DNA from 3 places in the Sneathiella sp. D3-11 genome. Region 3 is predicted to be linked to each of the others. Evidence: riboswitches for the same ligand, from Rfam matches in the RefSeq annotation. Region 3 holds a riboswitch; each other region holds the start of a gene.
What was found. Region 3 has a riboswitch for cobalamin ahead of AC0L73_RS01775 (TonB-dependent receptor plug domain-containing protein). Riboswitches for the same ligand answer to the same signal wherever they lie in the genome.
Positions count from the first base shown of each region.

Region 1: linked by a shared signal. The riboswitch ahead of AC0L73_RS12035 (HupE/UreJ family protein) and the one ahead of AC0L73_RS01775 (TonB-dependent receptor plug domain-containing protein) in region 3 are both predicted to bind cobalamin.
Region 2: linked by a shared signal. The riboswitch ahead of cobW (cobalamin biosynthesis protein CobW) and the one ahead of AC0L73_RS01775 (TonB-dependent receptor plug domain-containing protein) in region 3 are both predicted to bind cobalamin.

Region 1 is NZ_CM147911.1:2,353,207-2,358,725, forward strand. Features, by position in the region: gene AC0L73_RS12020 (P1 family peptidase) at 1-524, shown strand, start outside; gene AC0L73_RS12025 (ABC transporter substrate-binding protein) at 557-2,035, shown strand; gene AC0L73_RS12030 (glutathione peroxidase) at 2,142-2,888, opposite strand; cobalamin riboswitch at 3,106-3,310, shown strand; gene AC0L73_RS12035 (HupE/UreJ family protein) at 3,347-3,976, shown strand; gene AC0L73_RS12040 (hypothetical protein) at 4,062-5,231, opposite strand; tRNA gene AC0L73_RS12045 (tRNA-Arg) at 5,509-5,519, shown strand, end outside.
Region 2 is NZ_CM147911.1:1,065,045-1,070,563, forward strand. Features, by position in the region: gene AC0L73_RS05615 (cation:proton antiporter) at 1-483, opposite strand, end outside; gene AC0L73_RS05620 (hypothetical protein) at 598-1,338, opposite strand; gene AC0L73_RS05625 (ABC transporter ATP-binding protein) at 1,423-2,211, opposite strand; cobalamin riboswitch at 2,497-2,685, shown strand; gene cobW (cobalamin biosynthesis protein CobW) at 2,807-3,835, shown strand; partial or broken gene cobN (cobaltochelatase subunit CobN) at 3,837-5,519, shown strand, end outside.
Region 3 is NZ_CM147911.1:347,912-353,430, reverse strand. Features, by position in the region: gene AC0L73_RS01800 (hypothetical protein) at 1-132, opposite strand, end outside; gene AC0L73_RS01795 (energy transducer TonB) at 214-1,065, opposite strand; gene AC0L73_RS01790 (ExbD/TolR family protein) at 1,062-1,478, opposite strand; gene AC0L73_RS01785 (ExbD/TolR family protein) at 1,480-1,866, opposite strand; gene AC0L73_RS01780 (MotA/TolQ/ExbB proton channel family protein) at 1,853-2,542, opposite strand; cobalamin riboswitch at 2,816-3,021, shown strand; gene AC0L73_RS01775 (TonB-dependent receptor plug domain-containing protein) at 3,261-5,213, shown strand; gene AC0L73_RS01770 (ABC transporter substrate-binding protein) at 5,297-5,519, shown strand, end outside.

The sequences.
Region 1 (5,519 bases), 1.7 Mb from region 3:
CCGCCGCCGGTAAGATGAAAGGCGGATTGGGGAGCGCCTCTCTGATCAGTGAGGACGGTGTGCAGGTCGGGGCGATTTTCGCTGTAAACCCGGTCGGCAGTGTTGTTATGCCCGGAACGCGTCATTTTTGGGCTTGGCCGTTCGAGCAGAAATCGGAATTTGGTGGCATGGGGTCACCCGATCTTGCCGGGGATATATCATTGGATATGCCGACCGAGTCGCGCCTTGCCGAAAATACAACTATTGGTGTTGTCGCAACGAATATTGCCCTAACAAAATCAGAAGCCAAGCGAGTCGCCATCATGGCCCATGATGGCCTTGCGCGTGCAATTAGGCCTGTACATACCCCCTTTGACGGCGATAGTATTTTTGCAATATCGACGGAAAAAGAAGAGTTATCAGGCCCAAGACCATTCGGTGTGGCGAAGATCGGCACAATGGCTGCCGATTGTGTCGCAAGATCCATTGCCCGGGCTGTTTATAACGCCAGAAGTTTAGGCGGATTGCCGGGATATATGTCCTAAATATTGAGGTTTTATACAAGGGAGAGAAGTCTATGAAGAGAATACTTATTGCCGCCGCCCTTGCTGGTGCCGTGTTGGCGCCGCTATCGGCTCAGGCAGCGAATGACACTGTTACTTTCGCCCAGCGGTTGGAGCCGCCTGGGCTTGACCCGAGAACTGGCGCAGCCGCAGCGATTTCGCTTACCACACTTTATAATGTCTATGAGGGCCTGACCCGCATGGATGAAAAAAGCATGATCCATCCGGCTCTTGCGGAAAGTTGGACCATCAGTGATGACGGCCTTACCTATACCTTTAAGTTGGTCGAGGGAGCGAAATTCCACGACGGTGCGGATTTCGACAGCTCCGACGTTAAATACACGTTTGAGGCCAACGCCGCTGAAGACAGCCAAAATAAGCGTAAAGATCGCTTTGCCAATATGGAAAGCATTGAGACGCCAGATGCTAATACTGTGGTTATCAAGCTTAAAGAGCGCCGCCCGGCCCTACTTGAGCAGTTGAGCGAATCTACAGCCGTGATTGTCGATCCGGCATCGGATGCGACCAACGCAACCAATCCGGTTGGCACGGGTCCGTATAAAGTTGCAAGTTGGACGAAAGGCGATAGCCTGAAGCTGACGGCGGCTGATACCTATCGTGCCAAAGACGACGTTGCGATCAAGAATGTCACGATCCGCTTTATCAGTGATGGTCCGGCGCGTCTTGCTGCGCTGCTCGCTGGCGATGTGGATGTTGCGGATATCCCGAAGGAGCTGATCGGCAGTGACGCCCTGAAGGACGATTTCAATGTTGTGGTCGGAAACACAAACGGTGAAACCATTCTCAGCACCAACAATGCGGATGAAGCACTTTCAAAGTTGAAAGTCCGTCAGGCAATCGCACATGCGATCAATCGTCAGGAACTGATTGATGGTGCGATGTTTGGTTTTGGAACGCCAATCGGAACGCATTTCGCACCACATCATCCGGATTATCTCGATCTGACTGGAACTTATCCATTTGACCCTGAAAAATCCAAGCAGCTTCTTGCCGAGGCAGGATATCCGGACGGATTGGAGCTTTCATTGAAGCTACCGCCAGTGGATGACTACGCCCGTAAAGGTGGACAGATTGTTGCAGCACAGCTTGAAAAAGCCGGCTTCAAAATCAAAATTGAGAATGTTGACTGGCCGAAATGGCTTGATGAAGTCTACAAAAAGAAAAACTATGACCTGTCAATTGTCTCGCATGTAGAACCAATGGATATTGGCATTTACGCTCGTGAAAACTACTACTTCAATTATAATAATCCGAAGTTCAACGAAGTGGTTGCCGCAGCTGAATCTGCAGCTTCACCAGCTGAACGCACAGAACTTTTGCAGACCGCGCAGAAGATTCTGGCTGAAGATGCCGTAAACGGCTTTATGTTCCAGTTGCCGCGTGTGGTTGTGGTTCGCAATGGGCTGAACGGTGTATGGAACGATCTGCCATTCTTCGTCACCGATGCGTCACGGATGTCCTGGAGTGATTAACGTCCTTTAGGTCTATCAAACGCTGTAAAAAAACCCGCTGGCTCTCACCAGCGGGTTTTTTTGAAGAAGGAAAATTGACGAAACCTTCTTCGCGGTATTTGGAAATTTATGCGGCGGCGGATTTGCCGGCGCCAAGATAGTTTTCCAACTCGTCAGCACCACCGATTTTCTGGCCGTCGATAAAAATCTGCGGTGTGGTCAGGACGCCAGAAACGGCTCTCAGGGAGCGCATTGTTGCATCGCTACCGAGAATGATTTCCTCATATCCAAGACCGGCTTTCTCCAATGCAGCTTTGGCCCTTGTACAATGGCCACAGCCCGGCTTTGAAAAGACCGTAATCGCCTTTGGCTTCTCTGCGCTCGGGCTCAGATATTCGAGCATTGTGTCCGCATCTGAAACTTCAAACGGATCGCCTTCGACATCAGGCTCAATGAACATTTTTTCTATGACGCCGTCATTGACCAGCATTGAATAGCGCCAGCTCCGGTTACCAAAGCCAAGATCATCCTTATTTACAAGCATGCCCATGCCTTCGGAGAAAGCGCCTGTCCCATCCGGGAGGAAGGTAATGTTCTCAGCTTTCTGGTCTTTCTTCCACTCGTTCATGACAAATGTATCGTTGACCGAAAGACAGATGACTCTGTCGACGCCAGCTTTCTCGAGAGTCGGAACAAGCTCGTTGTATCGGGGGAGATGCGACGAAGAGCATGTTGGTGTAAAGGCTCCGGGAAGAGCAAACAGGACAACTTTCTGGCCTTTGAAAAGCTCATCCGTTGTCACATCGCACCAGCTATCGCCGTCACGTGTCTTGAAGGTGACATTCGGGACTTTCTGTCCTTCCATATTTTTCATCTTTTTAACTCCATCAGTATGCAAATTCTTGTCGTGAGCCATATATATTCAGCTCAGAAATTTATGCAAGTAGTTTTTAGAATTATTTTAATATATGAGATGTGAGACCTAAAAATACCCGATAACATCTCGTCGAAACTATCATTTCAGTCTGCTCTCTGCCTGCAAAAGATTTCAATTGGCAGTAATTGCCGCTGGTCATCATCGATGGCAGTTGATAGAGTTTGCCGAAGGCGGTTCTATCGATTTTATCGGTCAGTTAAAAGGGAATATAGTGAGGACGGTTTAGCGTCCAATTCTATGGCTGCCCCCGCAACTGTTAGCGCGAAGGGGCTTTCAAAGATGCCACTGGATCATTCTGGGAAGGTAGAAAGCACCGTGATAGCGCAAGCCAGGAGACCTGCCGCTGACAGGACGTAAAGACAATTCGTCGGGTGAGACGAAAACAGGAGAATGACATGCGATATAGAATAGCGGCGACGACAGTGCTTGCTGCACTGATGGTTCCAACACTGGCTTTTGCGCATCATCCAATGGGTGGCGCGACACCTAGTAATTTCACGGAAGGTCTTTTGTCAGGCATTGGGCACCCAATTATCGGGATCGATCACTTGGCCTTCGTGGTTCTGGTCGGCTTGGCAGCGGTCTTTCTGACACGAAAATATATTGCGCCTCTTGCCTTTATTCTGGGAACAATTGCCGGATGTTTGCTGATCACAAATGGAGTGGCGCTTCCCTTCGCTGAACTGGTGATCACCGGATCGGTTATTCTTCTGGGCGCATTGGTGGTGTCGGGTAAGAAAATCCCTGCGGCCCTTCATATGGCGATCTTTGCTATTGCCGGCCTGTTTCATGGCGGCGCCTATGGTGAGGCAATTGTTGGTGCAGAAAATATGCCGCTTGTTGCCTATCTCATCGGGTTCGCGGCTATTCAATATTCAATTGCCATCGGCGCTGGATTTATTGCTGAAAAAGTCTGGCACGCTACTGAGACCGCAGCGGCAAAGCCACGCATTGCTGGTGCTGTTGCCGCCGGTGTCGGCATTGCCTTTTTCGTTGAGAATGTCGAAGGCATGATCTTCGGATAAAGAATATTCGGTCGCGGAGGCGGCTCTAGAAAAGAAAAAGCGACGGATTTACCGTCGCTTTTTTTATTGCCGTAATAGTCAGATTTTACCGGACGTATACATGTACCTCGTTAGAGGCAACATTTGCATTCGCTGTGCTGGCAAGTTTAACGCGCGACGCAGGCAGGCCCATGTCAATGAGAGACCTAAGGACCCGTTCAGCATTTTGCACTGACTTCACCTGATTGTTAGCCAGATTGCTGTTCAGCGGTGCAATGGAGACCACATCGAAAGAAGATTGCGGCCGTTCCTGCATGGTGCGGCTGATCGCATCATAGAGAGCCTGTTCATAGGCGACATCGTCCCGGTCGAAGCGGATAATTACCAACGCCTGACGTTCCCCAGATGTCGTATCCGCCGCCTTGGCCGTTTCAAGGTAATTACGCGTGCCAGCGCTTGATCCCAAGAATCCACCGTTCTTGATTGCGATCGACGTGTTGGTGAGGTTCATCCGCTCAGTACCCACATAGGCTGTCTGGCGGTTAATATCATTGGTGAGCTGGTTAAGGAGACGGTTTGTCAGGACGGAAGTCCGGCTTGTTTCATCCTCCAACACCGTCAACTGGCGGTGATCTTCTTCTATCGCGCCGCTAAGCTCAAAGGCGGACTGTACCGATTCGAGCAAGAAACCAACCTCACCCGCGTCCCCTGCGACTGTATTCGCAAGGTTGTTCATCTCCGAAACATCCGCCGCAATTTTTTCCAGGTCGCTTTGGGCTTCATTCCACTGGCTGATCAGGATCGGGTTACCCTTGGTCGTGCCGATCTGAAGGCGTGCATTGATGGCGGCCATGGTTCCGTGATAGCGCTGCGACGTTGCGGTGGTCGAGGCTTCCATTGCCTCGAATTGGGCGCTGCTCTGGTTGACGCGTGCCTGCAGAGCCCGGAGGCTGTCACGCAACGTTTCAACCCGCTGTCCAACGACAGTGCCCGTACTTGGCGCTGTGGTGACCTCCGGCAGTTGGAACCGGCTTGCTGTGGTAGCCTGTGGTGCGGGCGCAGCTCCGGCTGAAGAGGCAGATGCCAAGGCCGCTTGTGTCGCTGTGGGATCTGCGGACATTGCCGCCTTCTCTGCGCTGGCAACGGCTTCCTGGCCCGATTTCGTGGGCGCCGGATCGCCCGCCAGGGGCGGTAGCAGTTTTTCATCAACAAAAGAGCAACTCGCGACGAGTAACACGGCGCTGACTGCAACGGGACGGGTAAGGTTGAGTACCATGGTTGTAAAACACTCTTAGTTTCTGTGCGCGCAAAAACCCGGTAGCGGGAGGGCAATTTCGCCGTTCCATGCCGAGCGGTTATTGTAACCGGAAATCAGTGGCAGATAGTATCTAATGAAAAGCGTGGCGACAAGAAGCGATTTCGACACAACTTTTTAAGAAAATCTGGTTTAATCGCTTGCATTGCCTCCCCCTTTTGATTAATTTCCCGATCCTCAGGCAGGCGCCACATGCAATTCGCGCCTTGCTGTCGGTCAAAGACAGGCTGGCAAATAAGCACCGGTAGC
Region 2 (5,519 bases), 720 kb from region 3:
CAGCATCGGCACCACCGCAAGATCCTGTGCGATGAGAAGACCCACCGCGATATTACCGGTCCTCTGGTGAAGTTCCCCTATGTCTTCGAGAATTTTAACTGCAACGGCGGTCGAACTGATCGACAGGCTGAAGGCCAGAAGTAAGGTCAATTCCCACGGCCAATCCAGAAAAAGTGCAATCAGTCCGACGACAACATAAGAGACCGCAACCTGAAGAAAAACGCCGCCAATAGCCGTTTTCCAGATGCGCATAAAGGACTTCAGGTTGAGTTCCATCCCGATCAGATAGAGCAGCAGCAACACCCCAAGCTCGGCTAGAATTTCAACATTTTCACGATCTTCAACAAACCCGAAAACCGAACGCCCCAGCACCATTCCGGTTAGCAAGTAACCGACAATTGCCGGCTGCCTAAGCCGTGTCATGATCATCCCGAACATCAGGGCTATCGTGGCAATGATGGCAATATCCGTAAGTTGGTGCATTGTGCGCTGCGAAACCTGCAAGAAAAGCGGTTAAAAAATAAGGGTACGATTACGGATAAAAAAGCGCAAGGCACGCATCGCTCAACGGCATGTTTTCTGCATCATTTCCATCTTTTAGCCCTGAAAATTCCAGAAATTGCTGATTTCGTCTGCCGTTATCCGAAAAATATCATCAACGCCCAGGCGATAATTGCGCGCGAGCTTGGTCAACAGGGCAAGTTCATTCAAATATGCATCCTCGCATCTGAATTGATCGCATATTTCCCGATCACTCATCAATTGAAGTGCACGCAACTCCATGGCAATCCGTTGCCGGTTCGCCGCTCTTGACTGATCCGCTGATTTCCCAGCTAGACATATGAATTTATCGCTTGCCTCGATGAGTTTTTCCGCCGGATAGAAGAACACGCAACTGCGCACAAACTGCCTACACAGCTTTTCGACAAAGGGCGTATTAGGAAGAGAACTCTGTTCAAGGTATGACCGCACCACCATCCGTCTGCAATAAATCAGCTTTTTTGGCATGATATGCGAGAGGTTCAGAAAAGACGGCGCATAAGTCACGAGCTGTCTGAACAACAGCAGTTTTTCAAGAAATCTATACTCAGCGATCCAGAAGCGTTGCTTAACTGAAGACAGCCGCGCGAGTTCCCCTTCAACGGAATCCCGAAGGAGTGTTCGCTCCCTTCTTTCCTGTGTTAATACTGACGTGCAATGCGTCCGTGTAACCGCGTTATCTATTATAAAGGGGCGCACCCAGCGGGTCAGAGCCTGCTCTTCTTTGCGCCACGGCAGATTGTCCCGTGGCGTCAATAAATCTGAAGCTGTCAGGCTGTCACTTTTGCCATCATTCATGGAAACCACGCTAATTTGACTCGCTAACAAAGCCCAAACTAGACGCTTTCAGGATGTTTTACGTGATCACCAAATAACGGAAATTCAGGCTGAAACAGTCGAAACCGACATCTGAATTGGTCCATCTTTTCGCTTATTCCAGAACTGCGACACATATGGATCATCCGTATGCCCCGCTTCACGGACGTCGCCCGTCCAGACAACGCGTCCCTCATGCAGCATGGCGATGCGGTCGGAAATAATACGTGCTGTCAGCAAGTTACTGGTTATCGCCATAACTGTACTGCCGAGTTCACGAACGTTATTGAAAATCTGATCATTGATGACATTGCTCATTATCGGATCGAGCCCGGCAGTTGGCTCATCCAGAAACAGGATCGGAGGATCCCCGGCTATTGCACGGGCGAACCCAACACGTTTCTGCATACCGCCGGAGAGTTCCGACGGGAATAAGTCAGCTACATCCGCCGACAGTCCGACAGAGCGCAGCTTCTTGATGGCCATTGCCTTGACATCCTGCTTGTTCACACCGGATTGCTGATTCAGGCGAAAGCCGATGTTCTCCCAGACCCGAAGGCCGTCGAACAATCCCGAACGCTGAAACAGAATACCGAATTTTCGGAAAAATTCCATCCGGTCCTTCTCCGGCATATCGCTAACTTCTTTCCCGTCGAGGAGGATCGAGCCACTGTCGGGTTTGATCAATCCGAGAATGCATTTCAGCGTCAACGTCTTGCCAGCGCCTGACGGCCCAATCAAAGTTAGAATCTCGCCAGCTTTCACCTCAAGATTTATGCCGTTCAAAACCTGAACGCCATCAAAGCTCTTATACAGGTCCTTGACGACAATTTTATTTTTCGCTGTTTCCGCCATGGCCAAGAAACTACAGGATAAATTTGCGAAAACAAACTGCATTCTGCAATCACGAAGCAGTTTAAGGGATGCCGAGTTCGAATAATTACGCCATTTCCAATACTAAATGAGATGGATCTCAATATCGTTGGCAGGACTGATGATTTCTGTCTCGCAGAATCACCGGGGGCTCTGTTTTGGACTACTCTGAACGGAAGCCGGTCGAGTGGGCATCCTAAAAAAGCCCGGACCGTTGGGCAAATCGATAAAAGCACCGTCAATGGATTGACAGGCAACGCTTTCCGCCGTAGCGTCCGCTCCGATGGTTCCCAATCAGGGATTATAAGGGAATGCGGTGCGATCCATGGGTCAATGCCGCGGCTGTCCCCGCAACTGTATGCGACTAGCCTGCACAAAAAACCACTGAGACAATCGGGAAGGTAAGTGCCGGTGCCATTCGCAAGCCAGGAGACCTGCCATCAACTGTATCAATTTCTGCTGCATGACGGAGGATCATGATGAGCGTAATGACATTGCGATATCCGCACCCTAATTCCAAACGCCCCTGCCCGGCCGGCCCTTTGGCCTGCGCGACATATTTCCCCGGAGTAATGATATGAGTGAGAAAATACCGGCAACCGTTATCACCGGTTTCCTTGGCGCGGGCAAGACCAGCCTGATCCGCCACCTAATCGAAAATTCGGAGGGCCGAAAATTGGCACTTATCATCAATGAGTTCGGCGACCTTGGCGTCGACGGGGACCTCCTCAAGGGATGCGGCAATGAAAACTGCACGGAAGAAGACATTGTCGAGCTTGCCAACGGCTGTATTTGTTGCACGGTTGCCGATGATTTCCTCCCCACCATACAGAAAATACTAAGCCGCGAAGATCGCCCCGATCATATCATTGTCGAAACCTCTGGCCTTGCACTTCCAAAACCGCTTGTCCGGGCCTTTGGATGGCCCGAAGTGCGCACGCAAGTAACAGTCGACGGAGTGGTTACCGTGATTGATGGCCCGGCCTATCGTGATGGGTTGTTTGCCGCTAACCCCGACGCCGTGCAGGCCCAGCGGGAAGCTGACGAAATGCTGGATCATGACAGCCCGCTGGAAGAGCTGTTCGATGATCAGATCAATTGCGCCGACATGATCATTTTCAACAAGGCGGACATGCTTGCAGATGAGGAACTCTCCTCGGCCACCGCCGGACTAAAGGATCGTCTCCGTCCACAGGTGAAAATGCTCCAGACGAGCCATGGTAAGCTGGACGCTCGGGTTCTGCTGGGTCTTGGTGCAGCGGCAGAGGATGATCTAGACGCGCGCCCGTCGGTTCATGATGATGCCGATGACCATGAGCATGACGACTTTGACAGTTTTGTTCTGGAGGTCGGGGAGATCACATCTCCAGAAACACTGATTGCCAAGCTGGAAAAGGCCATCGCCGCGGAAGATATTTTGAGGGTGAAAGGTTTCCTTACCGTGAAGGACAAGGATATGCGGCTCGTTCTGCAGGGCGTCGGCAGTCGGTTACAGCACTATTATGATCGGGAATGGGCCGCCGATGAGAAACGTATCAGCAAGCTCGTGATAATTGGCGAGCACGATATGGATCAGTCCACCATCACCAAAATAATAAAGGGCTAACATGCATCTTCTGGCGGCCATACCCGGCGGCATTGCTGATGGATCGGAAGCGGTTGATCTCGAACAGGTGCCGGGTGATATCATTTTTCTGTCCGCGGCGGATACGGAGCTGTCCAGCCTGGCACTGAGCCAGAAGACGCGTGAACGCGCGCCATCCCTTCGGCTTGCCAATACGATGCAGCTGTCCCACAATCTTTCCGTCGATATCTATGTTGAGGATATGATTGCCAACGCAAAGCTGGTGGTTGTCCGCCTGTTGGGCGGAATCGGCTACTGGCCCTATGCGGTGGAAAAAATCACCGAATGCTGTCGCGCAAAAGGAATTATGCTTGCTTTCCTGCCGGGGGATGATCAACCGGATGAAGAACTCGCCGCCCTCAATACCGTTCCGCATGGGACAGCCCATCGGCTCTGGCGGTATCTTGTTGAAGGCGGTGAAGAGAATTACTCAGGTTTTCTGGATTATAGTGCGTATCTACTGGATCATGAAACCGATTGGCGCGAACCCAAGCCGCTGTTAAAGGCTGGATTGTACTGGCCGAATGAGACACAACTGAGCATGGCGGATATTCGGCGGCACTGGAAGGAAGATACTCCAGTTACCGGCATTATTTTTTACCGTGCGCTGTATCAGGCGAATAATCTAGCCCCGGTGGATGCCCTGATCGAAGCCCTTTCAAGCCGTGGACTAAACCCGCTTCCCATTTTCGTCTCCAGCCTGAAGGATCCAGTTTCGGCGGAGATTATCGAACATCTACTGGCCGAAGCACCGCCGTCTGTGTTGTTGAATGCCACTGGCTTCGCTATTTCCAGCCCCGGCGGAGCGAGAAAATCCACTCCCTTTGACGCCGCTGATTGCCCAATTCTGCAGGTGATTTTTTCTGGCGGCAATGAAGACCATTGGAAGGAAGGTGTCACCGGCCTTTCCTCCCGCGATATAGCCATGAATGTCGCCTTACCCGAAGTAGATGGACGAATTCTCTCGCGTGCCGTTTCGTTTAAGGCCGACGGTGGATATGACGAGGCGACCCAAACGAATATTATCACCTATAAACCTGTGCAGGACCGAGTGGATTTCGTTGCCGATCTTGCGGCAAACTGGACGCGGCTGCGCAACACGCAGCGGACGAACCGGAAAATCGCACTGATCCTTGCGAACTATCCCAACAAGAACGGCCGGATCGGAAATGGCGTTGGCCTTGATACGCCCGCGAGTTCCATCGAAGTCCTGAATGCGTTGCAATCCGAAGGATACTCGGTCTCAAGCATTCCCGAGAATGGGAATGCCCTGATAAAGGGTTTGCTGGACGGGCCGACGAATGACCGAGACAAGAAGGCAAAAGGGAAAACGGCATTGCCTATCCCCTCTCCCGCTATTGCGAATACTTCAGGACCTTACCAGAAAAGCTGCAAAACGAAATCATCGAAAGATGGGGCGACCCGGAAAGTGATCCGTTCATCGAAGGGGAGCAGTTTCTCCTCGCAGCCCGTCGACTCGGCAATGTGATCGTCGGCATCCAGCCCGCACGCGGCTATAATATCGACCCGACAGCGAGCTATCATGACCCGGACCTCGTTCCCCCGCACGGATATCTCGCCTTCTATGCCTGGCTTCGAGAGGAAGAACAGGTTCACGCCGTTGTCCATATGGGGAAACACGGCAACTTGGAATGGCTGCCGGGCA
Region 3 (5,519 bases):
CGATAGCTCGGGGTTGTCGGTAGCTTGTTCGATGTTTGATGCGCCAAGGGCAAGGGCTGGCATCACCGCGTTCGCAAGGAACGTGAGGAGCATCAAAAGAGTTATATTTTTCCGAAATCTATTATCGAACATGATCGTTCTCATAAACACGACCTGCGTTCGCCGCAAGATGCGTTGAAGACCATATGTAATTCCGTTTCCTCATATGCCCTGTCATTCGAAATTATACCTGACCGGAAATTTGAATTCCAAAGCCGCCTCCGGGATGGTTGATGGAAAGGGATCGAACGGGGCCGCCTTTCGCACCATTTTCAAGGTTGCCTCATCCAGCGCCCTTGATCCTGAAGATTTGAAGATTTTAAGATTCTGTAACGCACCATTTGATGTCAGGGTAAATTCAATATGAACAACACCCTCCTGCCGCCGCAACTTCGCAGCGCGGGGGTAATATTTGTTCCGTGCAAGTTCGGCCCGAACGGTATCGCGATACGCACTGGTCTCGCTGTTGCCGATCGAACTGCCGTCCGCTACTCCGGGATGGCTTGCTGCAATTTTCTGACCACCTGTTGTCGCCTTCTGTGGAATTTCAACGGGCTGGACAGCTTTTGTCTTCTGTGGACTCTGTGGGGCAGGTTGTTTGTTTTTAACTGTCTGTTTCAAGGGTATCGGTCGCGGCGGGACGGGCAGCGGTTTAACAGGTTCCCGCTTTTTGCTGACTAGAACGGGGAGGGGTACTGTCTCCTTCGGTGGCGTTATTGGGATGACCTTTTTATTCGGGACTACGGGTAATGTGGGAACGGCTTCAATCACCTTTGGTTGGATCGGGAAGACCGTCACTTCTTTAGGCTTGGGGGATGCCGCCTCAGGCTCGGACGTCGGCGCAGGCTCCGTATTCGGTGGGCTGTTCACCGCGGGTAATTGGCCGACCGTAAGCGTAATCCGGCCCTTCGGCATGGCGAGCGACGGGGGTGCGCTTTGCCAGGCAACTAACCCCATAATACCAATGACATGCAATCCGGTTGAGAGCAGCAAGAAAGTTGGTTGGCGAAGCAAAAGGGCGGTCATTTTGACGCCACCTTGTCGAGGGTCACCAAGCGGATATTGCCGACTTTCACGGCTTTCAGTACCTCCAGAATTTCGATGAGGCGACCTGCTTCCAATTCGTGATCTGCCGCAAGCTTGATGAAAATTTCGTCGCCATCTTTTGTCAAAATCTGACGGGCAGTCGAACCAAGACGGTCTAATGCGACGGTCTTTCCCTGATAGGAAATCTCCCCGATCGCGTTGATTTCTATCACCTGTGGATGTGGGGGGACCAGAGGGCGCTGGCTCGTCCAGGCGGGCTGAAGATCTTTGGAAAGAGGGGCGGCGACCGTCCCGACGATCAGGAAAAAGATCAGCATTAGAAAGACAACATTGATGAGCGCAATCGTATTCTCGGGCAGGGCGCGCTTTTCTTTGGGCGTGGTTATTTTCATGTCAGCGCGCCAAAGAAACAGATTGCAAATCTGTTTGCTCAAGGGTTTCCAGAATCGTAACAAGCTGTTGCGTCGGCATTTTTTTATCCGGAGCAAGGACGGCGCTGGTGCGACCTTCCTCGGTTTGCTCTTGCACGCGGTTTTTCAGCGCGCTTGCGCTTATCGAAATCCCCTCAATTTCAAACCGCCCGTCAAGATGGGCGAAAATTATGATGGGCTTTTCTGTTTTCTCCTGGGCAGGACCAGCCGTTGCGGCGGAGAGTGTGAACTCGGTAAATTTTGTGAAGGTCGACGACAGCATGAAAAACAGAAGTAACAGGAATATTACATCGATAAGCGATGTAAGACCGATTAGGTTTTTGCGCTTCTTGCCGTTACGAATTCGCATGATCAGCGGTGAGCGTCGCAGAAAGGCCGGAGGTAGATTGGTTAAGAGAAACGGCGGTAATTTCACCAGTCAGGAGGGATGTGACCATGCTTTCAATTGCCTGCTGCTCTGCATCGACCAAAGTATCAAACCAGGTTGCCACCATGGAAGCCGGGATCGCGAGGGCGAGGCCCGCCGCCGTTGTCAGCAGCGCGACCCATATTCCCCCGGCTAGCGCCGAAGGGTCAACATTTGCACCTGCGGATTGCAGGGCCTGAAAAGCTTCGATCATTCCGAGAATTGTCCCGAACAGGCCCAGCAGAGGCGCGATCTGGGCGATTGTTTCCAGCAATCGAATTCCCTTGCGTGCCTTGGCAAGTTCCTCCCCGGCGACGCGATCAATATCCTCTCGGACAAGTGCCTGCCGATCTGGCGAATAATAGAGACCTTGCAACGTATGGCGCACGGTCATTGCGGTCGGGCTCTTTTGTGCCTGAAGGAGCTCGATCGCCTGCAGTCCTTGATTGCGTTTCCAGAGCAGCATGGCTTCCCGGATTTTTTCATGTCGACCCAAGCCCGTTGATGTAAAGAGCCAGAGCTTTTGCAGGGCTACTGACAATGCCACCACGGAAAGAACAGCCAGAATAGCGATTACGGGGCCGCCTTTATCATAGAGCGATATTACATATTCGATCACGAGGACGCCTTCCCAAGGGTTAAGATTCGCAACTAATACGCAAACAGAGACATGTTTTGTCAAGTCGCGGTTTGAAGGGCCGAGCCTCTGGTTTTGCGCAAAGCGCATCCATTTGCCTCTGTAAATTTAGGGAAACCGGGTTGTTTTAGTATTAGTAGTCATTAGCTGCGGCAAATTGTCTCGTGATCGACGGCAGGCAGCTTGATGTGACGTTTCATTTCTAACAGTACCAGAATGATTTCTTGTTGCTTGACTTATAAAAAACGCTGATGCAATTACTATCTCAGCGATGGTTCCATTCATGGATGAAAAAGGGAACAGGGACTGACCAGCCTGACTGAATTCAGGCTGTTTTACACCTTGGCTGCCCCCGCAACTGTGAACAGAGAGCGTGCCCGAAAAAGCCACTGGGAAACTGGGAAGGCTGGGAAACGCAATGACCTGTGAGCCAGGAGACCTGCCGTCGTAAGCGCTACTCGACCACTGTACGGGGTGTGCTCGTGGGACGGAAACCCGTTTGTGGTGGCGCGCAGGAATGCGTTGCTATCGGGGTTTTGGATTTGAATTCTATTTTCCTCAATTGCTGAAAGCCATTTGTCCGTTTTATGCGGACTTGAAGTTTTCTATCTGATCGCACTGTGTTTCTTCGTCGTCAGGCGCAAGCGGCAATGTCGCTGTTTGCCCTTACTTGTCTTTTAAGAAACAAGAGGGATCAGCAATGTTTGATTACTTAAAAAAGAAGAAACCTATTCCCGTCCGCCTTGCCTCCGGCAGTTTCCTTGCGATCATTATCGCCATGTCGGTCATGGCGGATGACACAACCCAACTCATGCCCGAAATTGTCGTCTCGGCAAGCCGTACGCCGCTGCCGTCTATGGAAATTGGTAGCGCCGTCACGGTCATCACAGCAGATGAGTTGGAAAAACGGCAAGTGAGGATCGTCTCAGATGTTCTACGGGATGTGCCGGGTATCGCCGTTAATCGCACAGGGCCGGTTGGCAGCCAGACGCAAATCCGCATTCGAGGAGCGGAAGCAAACCAGACGCTTGTCCTGATCGATGGGATAGAAGTCAATAACCCGGCTTCGGGATCGGAGTTCAACTTTGCGAATATCCTGAACGCGGGGATTGCGCGGATCGAAGTGCTGCGTGGACCGCAAAGCGCGATTTACGGCAGTGATGCTATTGGCGGCGTGGTGAATATTATCACCAAGGACCCCGAACCCGGTTTCACCCTTTCCACCCGTGGGGAGTTTGGCTCTTTCTCTACGAAGGACGGGCAGGTCGATATGGGCTATGGAAGTGATAAATTCACCATTTCCGGTACGGTCGAGCGGTATATTACGCATGGCATCTCTGTGGCCGATGAGAAAAACGGCAATACCGAGAAGGACGGTTATGATAATACGACCGGTCGCCTCAAAATCAGCGTCAAGCCCATCGAGAACCTTGAAATTAAAGCGGTGGGCATGATTGTCGACAGTGATCTGGATAGTGATGCCTCCGCCGTTGTGGTCAACACGATCGATGGCGAAGACAGCTCTCAGTCCCTGCAAAGATACGGCTTGACCAGCGCAAAACTAACTCTCGCCGATGGTGCCTGGGACCAACTGGTCAAGATGAGCTATATGGACGATAAAACGGACTATCTAAACGGAGCGGGGGCGACCACCTATACATCGGAAGGCAAGCGGATCACCTATGGCTATCAGTCGGATTATTATTTCTCGACACCGGATTTTGCAAACGCCGACCATACGGCTACCTTCGCGGTTGAACGCGATGAGGAGGAGCAATACACCAACAGTGGTTTCTCCGGCCCCAATACTGTGAACATCGTGAATTACGGTTACTCAACGGAATACCGGGTCAGCTTATGGGAAAATCTATTTCTGTCCGGCGCGCTGCGTTATGATGACAATGATAATCTCTTCGACAATCAGACCACTTATCGCGGGACGGCTGCCTATTTATTTGATGAAACCGCAACCCGTTTGCATAGCAGCTTTGGCCGGGCGGTTAAAAACCCGACATTGTTTGAATTGTTCGGCTCCACGCCCGGTTTCACCGGCAACCCTAACTTGAAGCCTGAGGAAGGGTTCGGATGGGACGCGGGTGTCGAACAGGCTTTTCTGGATGACAAACTGATTCTTGACGTGACCTATTTCAGCAATCGCATTGAGAATCTTATTCAAGGCAGCGGGAATACAGCCGTTAATCTTGCCGGCACAAGCCGGATACAAGGTATGGAGTTTACTGCCTCGACCGAGCCGTTCGAGAACATACGTCTCGATGCTTCCTATACCTACACAAATGGGAAGGACGCAATGGGGACGGCGCTTGTCCGGCGGCCCAAACATATCGCCAGCCTCATCGGAAACTACAGTTTCGATGTTATGGAGAGACCTGCCAACCTCAATTTGAGTCTTCAATATAACGGTAAGCAGAGTGATATTGTCTATGACAGCTATTTCCCCGTGGCGACGCGAACAGTTGATCTGGATAGCTATACTCTTGTCAATCTGGCGGCATCCTATGAGTTTGCAGAAGGAGCGGAGGTTTATATGCGCGGGGAAAATCTTCTGAACGAAGACTATCAGGAAGTCTATGGTTATGGATCTCCGGGAATTTCGTTTTTCGCCGGTCTCCATATTAAATTCGGGCCCTTCTGATAATGGCGGGAAATAGTCTATTTATTTGCTTGCAGCGGGCCTTTCTCGGTCTCTCCCTGGCGGTATTTCTGCCAGGGAGCGGCATGGCGAAGCCAGAGCGGATTGTGTCTATGAATGTTTGTGCGGATCAGCTTCTCCTCCTTTTGGCGGATCGGCAACAGATCGTATCGCTGAGCAATCTCGCCACGGATCAGGAGACATCCATGATGGCGGAGCAGGCAGCGGGTTTGCCTAAAAATCACGGATTGTCTGAGGAGATATTGCAACTTGAGCCGGACCTCATTCTCGCCGGGGAATATACAACTC